4 regions of the Pseudoalteromonas rubra genome follow, and region 1 is predicted to be linked to each of the others. Evidence: predicted binding sites of a transcription regulator. Region 1 holds the regulator's gene; each other region holds the start of a gene.
The links. The regulator sigma-54, encoded in region 1, starts transcription at its own class of promoters, with help from an activator protein. The targets are predictions, from matches to a motif close to GTTGGCACGNNNNTNGNNT.
Positions count from the first base shown of each region.

Region 2: AT705_RS17055 (flagellar assembly protein T N-terminal domain-containing protein) is a predicted target of sigma-54. The motif match lies at 1,987-2,005, and genes of this name have one in related genera.
Region 3: AT705_RS10250 (PspA/IM30 family protein) is a predicted target of sigma-54. The motif match lies at 2,076-2,094, and genes of this name have one in related genera.
Region 4: flgJ (flagellar assembly peptidoglycan hydrolase FlgJ) is a predicted target of sigma-54. The motif match lies at 1,694-1,712, and genes of this name have one in related genera.

Region 1 covers NZ_CP013611.1:3,217,131-3,221,453, reverse strand. The annotation lists gene lptA (lipopolysaccharide transport periplasmic protein LptA) at 1-345, shown strand, start outside; gene lptB (LPS export ABC transporter ATP-binding protein) at 342-1,067, shown strand; gene AT705_RS14025 (RNA polymerase factor sigma-54) at 1,112-2,620, shown strand; gene hpf (ribosome hibernation promoting factor) at 2,646-2,933, shown strand; gene AT705_RS14015 (PTS sugar transporter subunit IIA) at 2,936-3,391, shown strand; gene rapZ (RNase adapter RapZ) at 3,404-4,249, shown strand; gene AT705_RS14005 (HPr family phosphocarrier protein) at 4,246-4,323, shown strand, end outside.
Region 2 covers NZ_CP013611.1:3,957,855-3,962,177, forward strand. The annotation lists gene AT705_RS17045 (FlgO family outer membrane protein) at 1-522, shown strand, start outside; tRNA gene AT705_RS17050 (tRNA-Arg) at 653-727, shown strand; gene AT705_RS17055 (flagellar assembly protein T N-terminal domain-containing protein) at 757-1,929, opposite strand; gene AT705_RS17060 (LPP20 family lipoprotein) at 2,082-2,576, shown strand; gene AT705_RS17065 (ImmA/IrrE family metallo-endopeptidase) at 2,708-3,199, shown strand; gene AT705_RS17070 (hypothetical protein) at 3,199-3,540, shown strand; gene flgN (flagellar protein FlgN) at 3,555-3,983, opposite strand; gene flgM (flagellar biosynthesis anti-sigma factor FlgM) at 3,991-4,314, opposite strand.
Region 3 covers NZ_CP013611.1:2,317,819-2,322,141, forward strand. The annotation lists gene AT705_RS10230 (DUF2333 family protein) at 1-113, opposite strand, end outside; gene AT705_RS10235 (copper chaperone PCu(A)C) at 122-634, opposite strand; gene AT705_RS10240 (hypothetical protein) at 775-1,098, opposite strand; gene AT705_RS10245 (PspC domain-containing protein) at 1,107-1,313, opposite strand; gene AT705_RS10250 (PspA/IM30 family protein) at 1,373-2,038, opposite strand; gene dusA (tRNA dihydrouridine(20/20a) synthase DusA) at 2,213-3,226, opposite strand; gene galE (UDP-glucose 4-epimerase GalE) at 3,436-4,323, opposite strand, start outside.
Region 4 covers NZ_CP013611.1:4,316,134-4,320,456, forward strand. The annotation lists gene flgH (flagellar basal body L-ring protein FlgH) at 1-540, shown strand, start outside; gene AT705_RS18485 (flagellar basal body P-ring protein FlgI) at 552-1,646, shown strand; gene flgJ (flagellar assembly peptidoglycan hydrolase FlgJ) at 1,749-2,714, shown strand; gene flgK (flagellar hook-associated protein FlgK) at 2,716-4,323, shown strand, end outside.

The sequences.
Region 1 (4,323 bases):
GATCGCCTCGAAGTACACCGCCGGGAAGAGCTGGGTAAAAATAAGCAACTGCTGGTTGCAACAGGCAGTCCGGCCATATTTCAGGAACACCAAGCGGATGGTACGTTATTGAAGGCCAGCGCCAAAGAAGTGCGCTATGATGTCGCAAATCGCATGCTCACCATCAAAGGCGGTGCTGAGATCAGTCAGGCAGGACAAAAAATCAGCGCGCAAACCATCGTTTATGATATGGAAAAGAAGCTGATCAGCGCACAGCGCGGGGAACAAGAGCAGAACCGCGTGAGAACCATTCTGTTACCTGAAAAAGAGAACCCCCAACAACCACAAGAGAAGGGTAATCCGTGAGTAAATTAACCGCCACCGCACTGGCCAAAAGTTATAAGGGCAGACAGGTTGTTAAAAACGTTGAGTTAAGTGTTGAAGCTGGCAGTATTGTTGGCCTCCTTGGCCCGAATGGCGCAGGTAAAACCACCACTTTTTATATGATTGTCGGCTTGGTGCCCAGCGATAAGGGCAGCATACACATTGACGAACAAGACATTACCTTATTACCAATGCACAGCCGGGCAAGACTTGGTATTGGTTACCTGCCACAAGAGTCCTCTATTTTTCGCAAGCTGACCGTCTATCAGAACCTGATGGCCATTTTAGAAACCCGTAAAGAGCTGAATAAAGAACAACGAGAAGTCATCCTCAATGAACTGTTAGATGAGTTTAATATCCAGCATATTCGCGACAGCCAAGGTATGGCTCTATCGGGCGGTGAACGACGCCGGGTAGAAATTGCCCGTGCCCTTGCGGCTGATCCAAAATTTATCTTATTAGATGAGCCTTTCGCTGGCGTTGATCCCATTTCAGTGTTAGATATAAAGAAAATTATAGAGCACCTGAAAAACCGTGGGATAGGCGTACTGATCACCGACCACAACGTGCGTGAAACGCTGGACGTCTGTGAGAAAGCTTATATAGTGTCACATGGTGAACTGATAGCAGCAGGCACCCCGGAACATGTTCTGGCCGATCAAACTGTGCGGGATGTCTACCTAGGTGAGCAATTCAGGCTATAGTTATAAAATTAGAAGTAAATAACAAAAAGGATTGTTAGAGATACATGAGGCAATCGCTACAGCTGCGCATGGGGCAGCAACTGACAATGACACCACAACTGCAGCAGGCTATTCGTCTGTTACAGTTGAGTACGCTAGATCTCCAACAAGAAATCCAAGAAGCGCTTGATAGCAACCCTTTGTTGGAAGTGGAAGAAGGTGAGTCTGAATCACAAGACAATGAAACTCAGTCCAAGTCGGATTCCGATTTGGAACAACCTACAACGAGTGACAACGACAGCTATGAAGAGGCGGCTGTCAGCGACTACGAACAAGACAGCGATGCTGCACTGAACAAAGACACCGTCAGCGACGATTTGGCAATGGACGTAACCTGGGACGAGTACATCAGTGCAGCCCCGGCAAGCAGTTCAGGCCCAATGCCGGAAGACGAAACCATTTACCAGGGTAAAACCACTGAAACATTGCAAGAGTACCTGATGTGGCAGCTGGAACTGACGCCTTTTAGTCCAACAGACAGAGCCATTGCCCTTGCAATTGTAGAAGCGGTTGACGATGCAGGCCTATTGACCATCAGCTGTGAAGACATCGTCGAAAGCATAAATCAAGACAACGATGAAGAGCCGATTGAGCAGGATGAAGTAGAAGCCGTACTGAAACGGATCCAATTATTTGATCCTGTAGGGATTGCGGCACGCAGCCTGCAAGAATGCCTGTGCATTCAGCTCAACCAGTTTGACCCAAACACCCCCTGGCTTGCACAGACCAAAGAAATCCTGACTGAGCACATCGAGCTGTTAGCCAGCCGGGATTACCGCACTTTGATGAAAAAAACCAAACTCAAAGAAGCGGATCTGAAAGAAGTAATGACCCTGATCCACGGCCTAAACCCAAAGCCCGCCGCCAGCATAGTGCAGGAAGAAGCTGACTATGTGATCCCGGATGTGTCGGTTAAAAAAGTGAAAGGCCGCTGGGTTGTTGAACTCAATCCCGATTCAATGCCAAAAATTAGAGTGAATGACCACTACGCTGCGATGTCCCGTTCAGTCAAGTCGAGCACAGACAGTCAGTTTATTCGTTCACACCTGCAAGAGGCAAAATGGTTCATCAAGAGCCTGGAAAGCCGCAATGAAACTTTATTAAAAGTTACTAATTGCATTGTGCAACAACAACAGGCATTCTTTGAACATGGCCCCGAGGCAATGAAGCCGATGGTACTGAATGATGTGGCCGAAATGGTCGACATGCATGAGTCCACGATTTCACGTGTAACAACGCAAAAGTATATGCACACGCCACGCGGTATCTATGAGTTGAAGTATTTCTTCTCAAGCCATGTCAGCACTGAAAACGGAGGAGAATGCTCTTCGACTGCAATCAGAGCATTGATCAAAAAGCTAATTGCCGCGGAAAACACTGCTAAGCCATTGAGTGACAGCAAGATTGCGGATGTATTGGCAGATCAAGGGATCAAAGTGGCTAGACGTACAATTGCCAAATACCGAGAGTCTTTGGCTATCCCACCGTCCAATCAGCGTAAAAGCCTGATTTAGACGTAACTACAGAAGGAAAATGCTTATGCAACTAAATTTAACTGGTCGACATGTAGAAATCACCGATTCGTTAAGAGACTATGTAACAAACAAGTTTGCGAAGCTAGAAAGGCACTTTGATCACATCAATAATGTGCATGTTATCCTAGATGTCGAAAAGCTCATCCAAAAAGCAGAAGCCACATTACATGTGAACGGGGGAGAAATTTTTGCCTCAACCGAACACCGGGATATGTATGCCGCAATAGACGGACTTATCGATAAGCTTGATCGCCAGGTGATCAAGCACAAAGAGAAGCTAACTCGACACTAATCATGAAACTAAGCTCATTGATTTCACAGGACTGCAGCAAAGCTGCGGTCCTTTTTAATAGTAAGAAACGTATTTTAGAGTACATCAGTGAGTTGGCTCACAGCCAGCTTCCAGACAGTAATGCCCATGATATCCTTGATGCACTATTGAGCCGCGAAAAACTCGGGAGTACGGGGATAGGAAAAGGGATCGCACTGCCCCATGGCCGCATGTCAGGCATAGATAAAGTGGTTGCTATGCTGCTTGTTAATCAGCAAGGCATTGCCTTTGATGCCATTGACAATCAACCCGTCGACATTTTTGTGGCACTCATCGTACCCGAGGGAGAAAATCAACAACATTTGCAGACCTTAGCAACGATCGCTGATAAACTTAAGAACAAGGTGTTTTGTAAACGTATCAGACAAGCTCACAATGATCAGGAGTTATTCTCGATAATTGAAGAGTTTGACAACTAACGGAGAGTTTCTGTGCAGTTAATTATTGTCAGTGGTCGTTCTGGCTCAGGAAAATCGGTCGCTCTGCGCGTTCTGGAAGACTTGGGTTATTACTGCGCCGATAATATCCCGGTCAACTTGCTGCCCGCATTAGTGCGCAGTGTGTCAGACAGCTATGATAAAATTGCTGTGAGCGTTGACGTACGTAACCTGCCAAAAGATCAGCAAGAGCTCGACGATATTTTGGAATACCTACCCGGATTTGCAGAACCCAATATATTCTATCTGGACAGCGAAGATCAGATCCTGATCCGTCGCTTTTCAGAAACACGCCGCCTACATCCGCTGTCGCTGGCAGATCTGTCATTGGACAAAGCAATTAAAAAAGAAAAAGAACTGCTTGACCCACTTATCCGCCGCGCTAATATCACCATTGATACCACAGACATGAGTATCCACCAGCTGGCAGAGCGTATCCGGGAAAAGATCCTCGGTAAAAAAGACAAGCAATTAATCATCACCTTTGAGTCCTTTGGTTTTAAACATGGTATTCCAAAAGAAGCCGATTACGTGTTTGATGCGCGCTTTTTGCCGAACCCACACTGGGAACCAGAACTTAAGCCCCTAACCGGTTTAGATAAACCTGTTATTGACTACCTGTCTAGCCACAGCTTAGTGCAAAAATTTACCTGGCAGATCCAGACCTTTGTGCAAACCTGGCTGCCACACCTTGAGCGCAATAACCGCAGCTACCTGACCATTTCGATTGGCTGTACTGGTGGACAGCACCGCTCCGTGTATCTTGCTCAAACGTTAGGTGAGCGTTTTGCCCGTACCCACAGTAATGTGAAGATCCATCACCGCGAACAAGAAAAATGACACAACGCTTTGAAGATACCTTTCTGATCCAGAATAAACTGGGTCTACATGCTCGTGCAGCCAGTGTGCTGGCA
Region 2 (4,323 bases), 740 kb from region 1:
GAAGTGCTTTACGAGGCGTTGGAAGAACAGGCGCCTGAAGCTGAGCATCCGGTTGATCCGGGGTTTGTGAGTGAGCGGCATCGTAAACAGGTCGCCAACTATGCATCTCAGATAGCGCTGGAGTTATCCGACTCTTTGCTGGGCGTACACCCACATTCGGTGGCGGTGACGAGCTTTGTAAGCTTTGATGATACGCTGCGAAGCAGCAACCAGTTGGGTAATCAGCTGTCAGAAAACCTGATCCATGCTTTTCAGAAGCTCGGCTATGCGGCACTGGATTTTAAGTCGCAGCAACAGATCCAGGTCACGCGCAGCGGTGATTTCGTTTTTTCACGGGATAACAGAGCTTTACCGGGTAAACCAGACCCCAGTCATGTGCTCTCTGGCACGATGATCTATCGTGATCGGGGTGTTGAGGTCAATGCGCGTTTGCTGGACTTTGAAAGCCGTCTCGTGGTTGCCAGTTGCATGGTGACTATTCCTTACTTTGTGCTGGATTCAGGCGCAACCGCGGCCAGATAATCTCAACCCGGCAGGGCGTGTACCGCGTCACTGCCAGCCTCACTACTCATAAAAGCGTATTTAATTTTTATTAAGAATCAATCGGTTGACCAATAAGCTGAAAAGGCTTACTATTTTGACACCGCGCTGTGGCCTCTTAGTTAAATGGATATAACAGTCCCCTCCTAAGGGATAGTTGCAGGTTCGATTCCTGCAGGGGCCGCCACGTTATAGTTGACGAAACTATACGTCTGTTTACAGCGCAAAATCTTCCTGTTTTTGTACCATGACTTCCACCAAATCATTGATCTGAATATTATTCAGCGGGCGTTTTGAGATATTTTCGGCGATCGCATTTTGTGCATTCACTTGAGTGACACGCACCTGATTGAGTGTTTTGATACTCTGTGCAAAAAACTGGTTGGTCGCGCTTTGCATATCCCGGCGATGAGAAATCGTCAGCAACTGGCCTATCTCAATACCATGGTTGCTGCCCAGATTGATGACCAGCTTGCCCTGCTCACGATGTAAAATTTTGCCTCTGCTGGGCAGACAGGACAGGGCTGAGTCCAGATCCTGGGCCACGCTGTTAAAAACGCTCTGGATCTGTTTAGCATAATTGGTACGCCAGAAGGTGTCGCTATAGACGTCAACAATCTTGGTCTTTTCGTAAGGCCAGACGCCACTGACGGCATAGTGTTTTTGCCACACTTTATCCCGGGTAAGGGCATCGAATGCGACAAAATCGATTTTAAAGCTGCGCACGTATTCCTCATCCTGCCAGAATGCGTAATCGTCATTCATTTGTTCCCCGGCAGCGACGTCTGTGATCTGGCTCATCAGCACATATTGACTATTGCTTAGCGTGGTCAAAGAGTCGATCAGTTGTTCATCATATTCAAAGCGTTGAGTGAAAAAGGGGCGGGCGTTGATCGCATGATCCAGATAAGGAATGGGTTTCACGGTCAGTTTGCGTTGTGCCAGGGTATGATAAAGTCGTTCGCTGGTGGCCTTGGCAATGTCAAAAATTTGACCCAGGCGTGCCTGATGAGGCTGAATGAGCTGGCTTTGCGTGATCGTCACTTGTTTCGCAACGGCGGCTTGTGTGCACTGTTCCAGCTTGGGGAAGATATCCAGGTGCAAAGTCACACTGACGATACCATCTTGTTTTTGTTCGGATACCAGATTGATTTGCTGGATCTCGCCATGACTTTTAATCTTGATCTGATCTTGTGTTAACACCCCGTCAGCCAGTGTCTGGACACTGGATACGGTTGCTCCGGAGAAGATCAGTGCTTGCGTAATGGCATCCTGTACGGCTTCTTGTCGTGCTTCGGCCATGTCTTCGGTGTGGGCATTGGCATAGCCTGTGACTTCAAACCACTCTGCACTGGCCCCAAAACTGGCGGTGGCCAGTAACACACTCATAATACGCGACAATTTCATGACTTATTACCGAACTGATTGCAAATCTCTGTTCTAACTCAGCAAGTCCCGTGCCAATGGTGTTGGCAAGGTTTGTGCATACAGATTGCTTACTTGATGATATGGCCAATGGGCCACACAGAGGAGTTACCCCTATGAATCAGTTTAGAGCGCTTTGGCATCAACGGGTAGTCAGCCTGGTCAAGTCCTGTGCTGTTGCAACGGTACTGGGGCTGGCAGGATGTAGCTCTATCATAGATAAACATGTGGAATACAGTTATGTGAAGCCCGACTCTTACCCGGTCCTCAAAGCAGTCGGCTATGCCCCTTTAAGTTCACAGCCAGGCAGCAGTGAGAGCGAAAAAATGCTGATGGCCATTAAGGTATCAAAACTGGAAGCTTACCGTGAGTTGGCCGAGCAGGTGTATGGTCACAGATTAAGTGCCAGTACGACGGTACAGGGGGCTGTGGCGCAAAATGATGGATTACGCAGCCAGGTGCAGGGTCTTATTCGTGGCGCTAAGGTTATGAAGAGCTATGCGGTTGGGGATATTTACACCACTGAGCTGGAGCTGGATATGAAGCGTGTTTACGATTTGTATATTGGTGAGGTTAAGCCACGCAAGGTGGAACGGGTAACGTATTACTGAGCGCAGCTTAGTCAATAAAACCGGCAAATTATGTCCTTTGCTTTCAGTGTGCCTTCAATTTATACTGTTTAAATATACACACTGCCTCAGCGCGGCTGAGGTGAATGGTCAGGTCAATAGGAGGTTTGTCGGTGCTGGATCCGAGAAATGAAGCTCAAAAAGTGCTTAGTCGTTTATGGTGTGACAGCCAGTTTCCGGTTGATCCTGTTACTATCTGTAAGTCACTTGGGCTGGAAGTTGTTGAGATGGCGCTGCCGGATAAAGTGTCCGGGGCGTTGATCAAAGAAGCCGGCGTCGATCCTGTTATTGTGCTGCATCAGGACGATCATTTAAATCGTAAGCGGTTTAGCTGTGCCCATGAGCTGGGTCATTATATTTCTCGCATCGAGTCTGACAACACAGATAAAGAATACGAATATATCGACCTCAGAGGTCCGAGCGCGTCAACCGGCGAAGACGAGGAAGAAGTGTTTGCCAACCAGTTTGCTGCAAACTTGCTGATGCCCAATGAAGAAGTGAAACGGTTGCACCGTAAGAAAGTTGCTCATTTTGAGATGGCCATTCATTTTGGTGTGTCCGTTGAAGCACTCAAATATAAGCTCAATGCGCTGGAGCTGTTGTAATGGCACAAAGCAGGGAAGCGCAAAAGGCAGAGCAGTCATCGTTTGCTGCGCAAATTAAGCATAACTTCAAAGAAAACAAGTTCACCAATGTGGACCCCATGCAAGTTCAGAAGGTCAAAGATGCAGAGTCAGATCGAGGCCTGAAGCAGAAATATGCCTGGTGGTTTATCGGGATTTTGGTTGTTCAGTTATTCATTATGAATTTAGTGTTGGTGCTGGTTGGTATGGATAAATTGCACTTTGAGGAGTGGACGCTTAACTTATATATGGCAGGGACTCTGGCCGAAGTGTTTGGCGTGATCCTAGTGATTACAAAAAACTTGTTTCCCACAAAGGCTTAGCCCGACCAAACTGATCAGGCTTTGAGGTTTTTAACCAACTCACCCATGTTAGACACCACACTGCCATCCTGACCATAGGTCATTGAAGTTGGCGCACCAATCAAAATGTCTTTAAGTTCACGCACTGTAAGTTGTGCCTGATGCGCCGCCTGTGCGTTTACGTCATTTTGTTTCTTACAGTGATACAATAACGCTTTAACCTGGTCGGTTAAGGGGACAATTTCGTCATGGCTGAACGTGCTTTGCGGGTATTTGGAGAGGTCTTTGTCCAATTTTTGAAGCTGATTTAAGGTCGTGAGCTTAGTGCGCGCGATTTCCTTGAGGTTGTCTCCGTTGCGAGAAGCGAGCGCCTCTAATTCATCATCCAGAAGCTGGGTCAGAGCTTCCAGAAGATTGATTTGCGCTGTTAGCTGATGGGCACACAGTACCGTTTGGTCGTCCACTTATATTCTATCCAAATAAATCGAACTCAAAGGCGGCAATATTTTTAGCCAGTTTTTCGCCATCAACCTGATATTTGCCTTCGGCAATGGCTTTTTTCAGCTCATCGACTTTTTTGCTGTCGAAAGAAGGTGCTTGCTGCGCTTTTTCTTGCAGCCCCTTGAGTTGTTGTGCTTGTGGCGTCAGACTCACTGAGTCGGCAGCCGCTTTTACCTGTGCTTGCGGTTTAGCTGCGGTATTACTTGCTTCATTTCTTTGTAATTCAGCACGTTGTTGCTTTGCATTTGTTGCAACATTGTTCGGCTGATTTTGACCGTTAATGTTGTTTACCATGATGATGAC
Region 3 (4,323 bases), 900 kb from region 1:
TCGAACTGTTCGGGCTCAACACTCCAGTAAACTGCGAGACCATACCCCAATAGCAATACTGCGATCAGGCCAGCCCAAATCTTACCCATGTGATTGTGTGTGTTGTGATCCATCAATACTCCTAGTGATGCTGATGTCCATTTTTCGCGTTATGCATCTGCGCTTTAAGCGACACCACTTCAATCAAGCCATAGACGCGATTGCCATCAGCAAAATATAGTGTAAGTTTACGATTTTCGCCTACTTTTAATGGTTTTGTCGGCTCAAAGGCCATCAGATGATAGCCACCGGGCTTAAACTCAACTTGACTGTTGGGCGCAATCTCCAGTTTTTCTATCTTTTGCATGCGCATCATGCCATTAACATGTGCATGTTCGTGAACCTCCACTCGCCCAAGCCCTTCAATTTCAGCTTTGAGAAGCGTCACCGCTTGTTGGCTGTTATTGGCAAGTGTGAAATAGCCGGCAGTGGAGCTGGCCATGGGCAAAAAGTCACGCAGCGTAGCGTGTGTCAGTTGCACTACGCCCTGCTCGGCGTGCGCATGGTGATGAGATTCGCCATGCGTGTGGTCCGGATGTGCCTGTGACATCCAAGGCAATGAACACAGCATAAAAAAGGCTAAATTTTTGATCATAAGCGCTTTCCTTGTTGAGTATAGTCCGTTTACTATACCACATTGCCCTTAGTTTAACGCGCTTTCATCACCATTTCTTTACAGCCGTACAGTGTTCGTAAAGGGGCTGCTCCCTAATGCAGCCCCTCCGGCCAGACGCCTTAACACAGCGCCTGCTTATCGCTCACCAACCAGCCGATTGCAACCAGGAACAATAACGGAATGGCAATGAGAACAGAGTTAAATAGTAATGCTAACACTAGCCCAATGAGCACAACTAATATCACGCCAAGCAACCCTATACTCAGCAATGCCAGTAAGGCAAAAACGGCGATCATCGCGACAAACAGGCTAAGCATTTCAATCCCGACCCAACTTACATCCAAAACCATCTCTGGCACACTGAACCAGGCCAATGGAGAGGACACCCAGGAAAAAGCCGATAACACAACCAAGCCAATCAGTAAGATCAATGCCGCTTTCATAATGCCTCCTAAGTACGCTCCGACAGCACTACCCAGGCGATAAAATACGCCATCACAACTAACACAGGTGCTTTCAGTGCTAATAACACCGTGATTAGGCGAACCAGCCAGGTTGGCATATCCAGTCTGTTTGCCAGCTTGCTACATACCCCACCGAGCTTTTTACGAGGCGGTTGTGAGCGTGTCGTATGGTAATAAGTGTCATGTTCTGTCATCAGAGTTCTCCTCATTGCTGCTACACCGGGTGCCCTTCGGCGACCGATAGTGCCAATACCTAAGCCGGTTGATTTCTTTGTTTCAATTCAGCCAACGCCTTGTCGACCTGCTCTTCCCGAGCCAGGCTTTCCAATGCCTGCCATTGTGCTTGCTCCTTACTTACCAAGTCATAGCTGTCCACTTCAGCTTCTACTCGCTCAACTTTGCGCTCCAGATGCTCAAAGCGAGTTAACGCTGCTGCTATCGACTGCTGACTGGCCACGCTGCGCGCTTTCAGCTGCGTGGTGGCAGTGTGCTCTCGCCGAGCCAGCTGCGCCTCTTTTTGTCGCAATTGATGTATTTTTTCGCTCAGCGAGCGTGCATCCTGCGCCAACTTGTCGTGGATCTGTTGCAGCTGTGTTGCTTCTTCTTCAATGTGTTGCAGCGTCTGCTGGCATGCCTGCTTTTCCATCAGTGCTGCCCGGGCCAAATCTTCGCGGTCTTTTTGCAAAGCATACTCAGCCTGCTGCTGCCACTGCTCAACTTTTTTATTCACCACTTGCTCACGGCGTACCAGCGCTTTTTGTTCACAGATCACCTGTACCACAGTGCTGCGGCACTCAGTCAGTGCCACTTCTAGCTGAGTCAGTATCTGACGCTGGTTCTTTTCAGGATCATCCGCTTTGTCGAGCAACGCATTGAACTCGGCTTTGATTAAATCTTCAATTCGATCGATTAAGGCCATGACAGGCTCCTTGAGTAAGCTAATGTTGATTAACTTATTCCAAGGTTTATGCCAAAAACAAACAATAATTTAAAATCAATGACTTAAGGTTTTAATTTGAGAAAAGAAGAAAAAAGAAAGGAAGGGTATTTGGTCAAAAAAGCATATAATTAGCTTTTTTGACCAAAATAAGAACTATAGTTCAGGAACAAAGGTCAGCGCCTTTTCCATGACACTGATATCGGCGCTTTTACCGTGACCATTTTCCGACAAATGACGACGGAAGCCACGTGCACCGGGCTGATTTTGGAAAATCCCCAGCATATGGCGCGCAATGTGCCAAAAGTTAGCCCCCTTTGACATCTCTGCTTCAATATAGTCGTACATACTACGAACTACCTGATGACGAGTCTGGGTAAACGCAGGTGCACCATACAGAGCACTGTCAACCTCAGCGAGCATAAAGGGGTTGCTATAGGCTTCTCGGCCTATCATCACGCCATCCAGGTGTGCCAAGTGGTGCTGACACTCTTCAATGGTTTTAACGCCACCATTGATGCTGATGTGCAGATCCGAATAATCCTGCTTCAATTTGTACACGCGCGGGTAATCCAGCGGCGGAATTTCCCGGTTTTCCTTGGGACTCAGACCCTGCAGCCAGGCTTTACGGGCATGGATAATAAAATCATCACAGCCGGCTCTCTTTGAGGCCTCAATCAGGCGGGTCAAAAATTCATAGGAATCCTGCTCATCAATACCAATCCGAGTTTTTACCGTTACCGGGATAGAGACTTCGCTTTTCATCGCCGCAACACACTCAGCGACCAGCTCAGGCTCTGCCATCAAACAAGCACCAAAGCGACCATTTTGTACTCTGTCTGATGGACAGCCCACGTTGAGGTTTACTTCGTTGTAGCCGTATTGTTCGGCGCGTTTAGCACATTCAGCCAGCGCTTTGGGATCGGAGCCACCGAGCTGCAGTGCCACTGGCATTTCATGCTCACCAAAGTGCAAATAATCGCCTTTGCCAAAGATGATAGCACCGGTGGTGATCATTTCGGTATACAGTACCGCATGCTTAGTCAGTTTACGGTGAAAGGTCCGGCAATGACGGTCCGTCCAATCCAACATCGGTGCAACGGAGAAGCGGCGAAACGCTGAATCAACTGTCTTTACTGGGCTGGCGCCTGTTTTATCTGTGTTTGTCATACTACCTCTGAAACGCCCAATTACACGGCTCCAAACCGCTACCTGCGTCAATAACCTAACCACATCCCAGCCCATGCTCTGCAAATAAGGCGTCGCTTGTGGTTATCAAAATAGATAAGGAGCGAATTATACACGCTGTTGCGGGGAGTTTCATCCAGCGATAATGCAGTGAAAGGAGAGAGCGGCCAAAACAGGCCGCTTACTGAGGCTTACCCTTCATATCCGTTCGGGTTTTGGCTTTGCCAGCGCCAGGTGTCCTGCATCATTTCATCGATGCCGCGCTCTGCTCGCCAACCCAGCTCATTGAATGCTTTTTCGGGTGCCGCATAGCAGGCCGCGATGTCACCATCACGACGCGGTTTGATTTCATAGTTCACCGGCTTACCCGCCGCTTTTTCAAACGCTTTAACCATGTCGAGCACAGAGTAACCATTACCTGTACCCAGGTTAAAAATATGCGCCCCAGCCTGAGCTGCAATCTTGTCCAGCGCTTTGAGGTGACCAATAGCGAGGTCTACAACGTGAATGTAATCACGTACACCTGTGCCATCGTGCGTATCATAGTCATTACCAAAAACACCCAGCGTGTCTAGCTTGCCCACCGCAACCTGCGCAATATAAGGCAGCAAGTTGTTTGGGATGCCATTGGGATCTTCCCCTATCTTGCCAGATATGTGCGCCCCTACCGGATTGAAATAGCGCAAAATCGCAAACGACCAGCGCGGATCTGACTTAGCTAAGTCCTGCAGGATCATCTCCACCATCAGCTTAGAGGTACCGTATGGGTTAGTTGTCCCGCCTACCGGGAAGTCTTCACGAATAGGTAAGTTGGCCGGATCGCCATACACTGTCGCAGAAGAACTGAATACCAGCTGGAATACGTCAGCATCACGCATCGCATCCAGCAAAGTTAACGTTCCCTGGACATTATTTTGGTAATATTCAACCGGTTTCTGCACCGACTCTCCCACAGCTTTTAATCCCGCAAAGTGGATCACCTGGGTTACCCGGTGTTGCGCAAAAACGCGGTCGAGAAATGCTTTATCACAAATATCGCCCTGGTAAAACGTCGCGGTGCGCCCTGTTAATGCCTCTAC
Region 4 (4,323 bases), 1.1 Mb from region 1:
GGATCGCTGTTCAACGCTTATGCCAACGATCTGTACTCAGATAAAAAGGCGCTTCGCACCGGCGATATCATTACGGTAGTGCTACGAGAGTCGACTCAGGCTTCAAAAGCGGCCAATTCTAAGCTGGATAAAGACAGTGAAGTGGAAATAGACCCTATACTGGGTTTAGGCGGCGCGGCGGTCAACTGGGGGAACAAAAGTATTCAGCTGGATGCAGGCTCGAATTCGTCATTTCAGGGTGATGCGCAGGCCAATCAGTCAAACAGCCTGATTGGTAATATCTCAGTTAACGTGATGCGGGTTTTGCCAAATGGTAATCTGGTGATCCGAGGTGAAAAGTGGCTGACACTGAATACTGGAGAAGAGTTTATTCGTCTCGAAGGACTCGTCAGACCGCAGGATGTGAATGCCGATAATACGGTAGAGTCAAATCGTATTGCTAATGCGCGTATTCAGTACTCAGGTAAAGGCGATACGCAGGAAGTGCAGAGTGCAGGTTGGCTGACTAAGTTCTTTATGAGCGCCATTATGCCATTTTGAGGAAGCAAACTATGAAATTATTTAATGTGCTCGTGCTAACCATGGCACTTATCGGCAGCCAGTTTGCGCAAGCAGAGCGTATCAAAGACGTGACTATGGTTGAGGGAGTTCGTTCAAACCAACTAGTTGGTTATGGTCTGGTAGTGGGCTTACCGGGTACAGGGGAGCAAACTCGCTTTACAGAGCAAAGCTTCAAGGGCATGTTAAACAGCTTTGGCATTACCATGCCGGCAAACCTTAAGCCGAAAATTAAGAATGTGGCAGCAGTGGCTGTTCACGCAGAGTTACCAGCCTTTGTGAAACCTGGTCAAACTATTGACGTCACTGTGTCATCTATCGGTAGTGCAGGCAGTTTGCGTGGCGGGACTTTGCTGCAAACTTTCCTTAAAGGTGTGGATGGCAATGTGTATGCGATCGCTCAGGGCAGCATGATTGTGGGTGGTTTGGGTGCCGAGGGGCTAGACGGCAGCCGGGTCGTCATTAACACGCCAACGGTTGGTCGTATTCCAAATGGTGGTACAGTTGAACGTGCAGTCAGAAGCCCGTTCACTCAGGGAGATCACATCACTTTTAATCTGAATCGGCCCGACTTTACAACCGCTAAGCGTTTGGCCGATACAATTAATGATCTGGTTGGCCCACAAAGTGCGCAAGCTATGGATGCTGCTTCTGTGCGAGTCATTGCACCTCGCGATCCTTCTCAGCGTGTTGCTTATTTGTCGACTCTGGAAAACCTGGAGTTCACGCCAGCAGATACGTCAGCCAAGATTATCGTTAACTCACGCACAGGTACCATTGTTATTGGCAAAGAAGTGAAACTGCAGCCAGCTGCGATTACGCATGGTGGATTGACGGTGACCATTGCTGAACAAATGAATGTGTCTCAGCCACAGCCTTTGACAGAAGGTGAAACTGTAGTGACACGTCAAAGCATTGTCGATGTTGACCAGGACGATTCGCGGGCGTTTGTATTTGACCCCGGTTCAAGCCTGGATGATTTGGTCCGTGCAATCAATGCAGTGGGTGCTGCCCCTGGCGATTTGATGGCGATACTTGAGGCGCTGAAAGAAGCTGGCGCAATACATGGTCAATTAGTCGTCATTTGATGCTTATTTTATAATCAATTAGTTAGCCCCATTTTATGGGGCTTTTTTTTGGCTCAATAATTGCATTGTAATTGGTTATGTATATTGATGTGATTTCGAGCAATGAATACTGATCCGACTCGCAACCAAAGTTTCTATGACTTAACAGATCTGAACTCGTTAAGACAGGACGCACTGAAAAGTACCGGAGACGCCAATGCCTCTGAAGAAGTGTTGCGCAAAGCGGCTCAGCAGTTCGAGTCAATTTTCACTCAGATGATGTTGTCCAGCATGCGAAAGGCCAATGAGGTTCTGGAGGATAAAGATAGTCCATTTAATTCCAGCAGCGTCAAATTTTATCGTGACATGCATGATCAGCAGATGTCTATGCAACTCTCCAGCGAGGGGAGTCTGGGTCTTGCTGATCTGATTGTGCAGCAATTGTCGCCTAATCGGGATGGGTATATGCCCAGTTCTGTGCTGCGCACCGGCGCGGAGCTGCAAAGCGATCGGATAGCGAATGGTGAAGCCGGGCAGCGCAAAGCAGAGCAACAGCCTGAAGTGACTGAAAGTGCATCCAAAGAGGTGCAATTCGATGATCCTGAGTCTTTTGTTAGTCAGCTCTGGGAGCATGCTAAGTCAGCAGCTGCCAAGATTGGCCTGAATCCAGCAGTGATGGTTGCTCAGGCGGCACTGGAAACAGGCTGGGGCAAGCACATCATTGCGCGCCAGGACGGTGAAAGCAGTTTAAACCTGTTTAACATAAAAGCCGATAAGCGCTGGCATGGCGACAGTGCCAGTAAAATGACGCTGGAGTTTGAGCAAGGTTTGCCAGTGAAAAAGCAGGCGAACTTCAGAGCGTATGATTCGCTGAAAGATAGCATCAATGATTATGTCGATTTCCTGCAATCCAATCCTCGTTATCAAGAGGCCTTAACTAAGACAGACAATCCGGACCAATACCTGGATGCCCTGCAACAGGCAGGGTATGCAACCGATCCAGATTATGCAGAAAAAATTAAACGTGTGTTGGACAGAGGAGAATTTCAGTCCATGTTGTCAGCGTCAGTGCATCAGGGAGTAAATTAAGATGTCATTTAATCTTATGAATATTGGTACATCCGGGGTTAGAGCCAGCTCTGAATTACTCCAGACGACCAGTAAAAACATCGCAAACCTGAATACCAAAGGTTATGTTCGTGAGCGGACTGAACACACCACTATGGTCAATAACCAGGTGGGACGTGGAGAAACCGTTCGCCTACTCAACGAGTTTGCTCAGAAGCAGCTTAATCGGGATCTTTCGAGTGAGGCTTACTACGAACAGTTTGTGACGGAAGCCACGCGGGTTGATACCTTGTTTGGTGAAGAGTCTAATAACCTGAATCAGAGCATCAACTCGTTGTTCAATAATATGCAGGAAGCGATGAATTTACCTTCCTCAACGGTTGCGCGATCCCTGTTTTTGACGGATGCCCAGAACTTAATTGATCAGATGGACCGATTATCCGGTATCGTGTTTGATCAGAGCAATATTGTAAATGAGCAATTGTCGATTTATTCAGATGAAGCCAATAACCTGATCCAGAAGATCAGTGATATGAATACCCAAGTTGCGGCGCTCAATGGTAATAACAGCGATGGCAGTGGCAGTTCTTTGCTGAATCAACGAGATCAGGCCATCAGAGATCTGGCTGAACTGGTAGACATCGAGACCCTGGATGGCAGGAATGGTGAAAAACTCGTTTTTCTTGGCTCCGGGCAGTCTCTGGTCATGGAAAATGGCAGTTTTAATCTCTTCTCAATGGATGGTGACCCCGATCCGAACCATAAAGCACTGACGCTGGATGTTACTGATGGTGCCGCCGTGGCGTTAGAGGTAGATCATGTCAGTCTCAGAGGTAAGATTGGCGGCCTGATGGCATTTCGTGATGACATCCTGGTACCAGCACAGACGCAGCTCGGCCAAATTGGACTTTCGCTTGCTGATGCTTTTAACCAACAAAACCAGTTGGGTATGGACCTGGATGGTAATCTTGGCGGTAACATATTCACACTACCAACAGTCGGTGGCTATCCGTATGCAAGCAATACCAGTGCCGCACAGTTAACGGCTACGGTTGAGCCTGGCAAAGGTAAAGAAGTACCAGCGACGGATTTCAGAGTGACTTATACCGCAGCAAATACCGTCGAAATTGCAGCGGTAGACAGTAAGGGCAATGTTCAGGGAACGCCCGTCACCGCGAACGTGATTGCCGGGGTGATAGATTCAAACTCCGTTGCGGCAGGTGTCGATATGTTTGGTTTGCAAATGAACCTGACAGGCACCGCCAATGTGGGGGACAGCTTCCTGGTTAAGCTTAACTCGGGTACTGCGGGTAATTTACAGCTTGCAACAGATCGACCTGAGAGTCTGGCACTGGCTTCGCCAATACGGACGGAGACAGCGGCTAGTAATGTGAGTACGGCAACCATTTCTGTAGGCTCTGTCACCGACACAGATCCTGCCACGAGTAACTTTACAGCGGCGCCACCGAGCCTGACCAATGGCACAATCACACTGACCAAAACGGCAAACGCCAATGAATATCAGATCGTTGATGGCAATGGTACCAATACTTTTACTATTACCCCGCCAGCGGAAAACCTACTTGCCCAAGCGGGTGGCGCCTATGCCAGTTATGGCTTCGACTTCAAT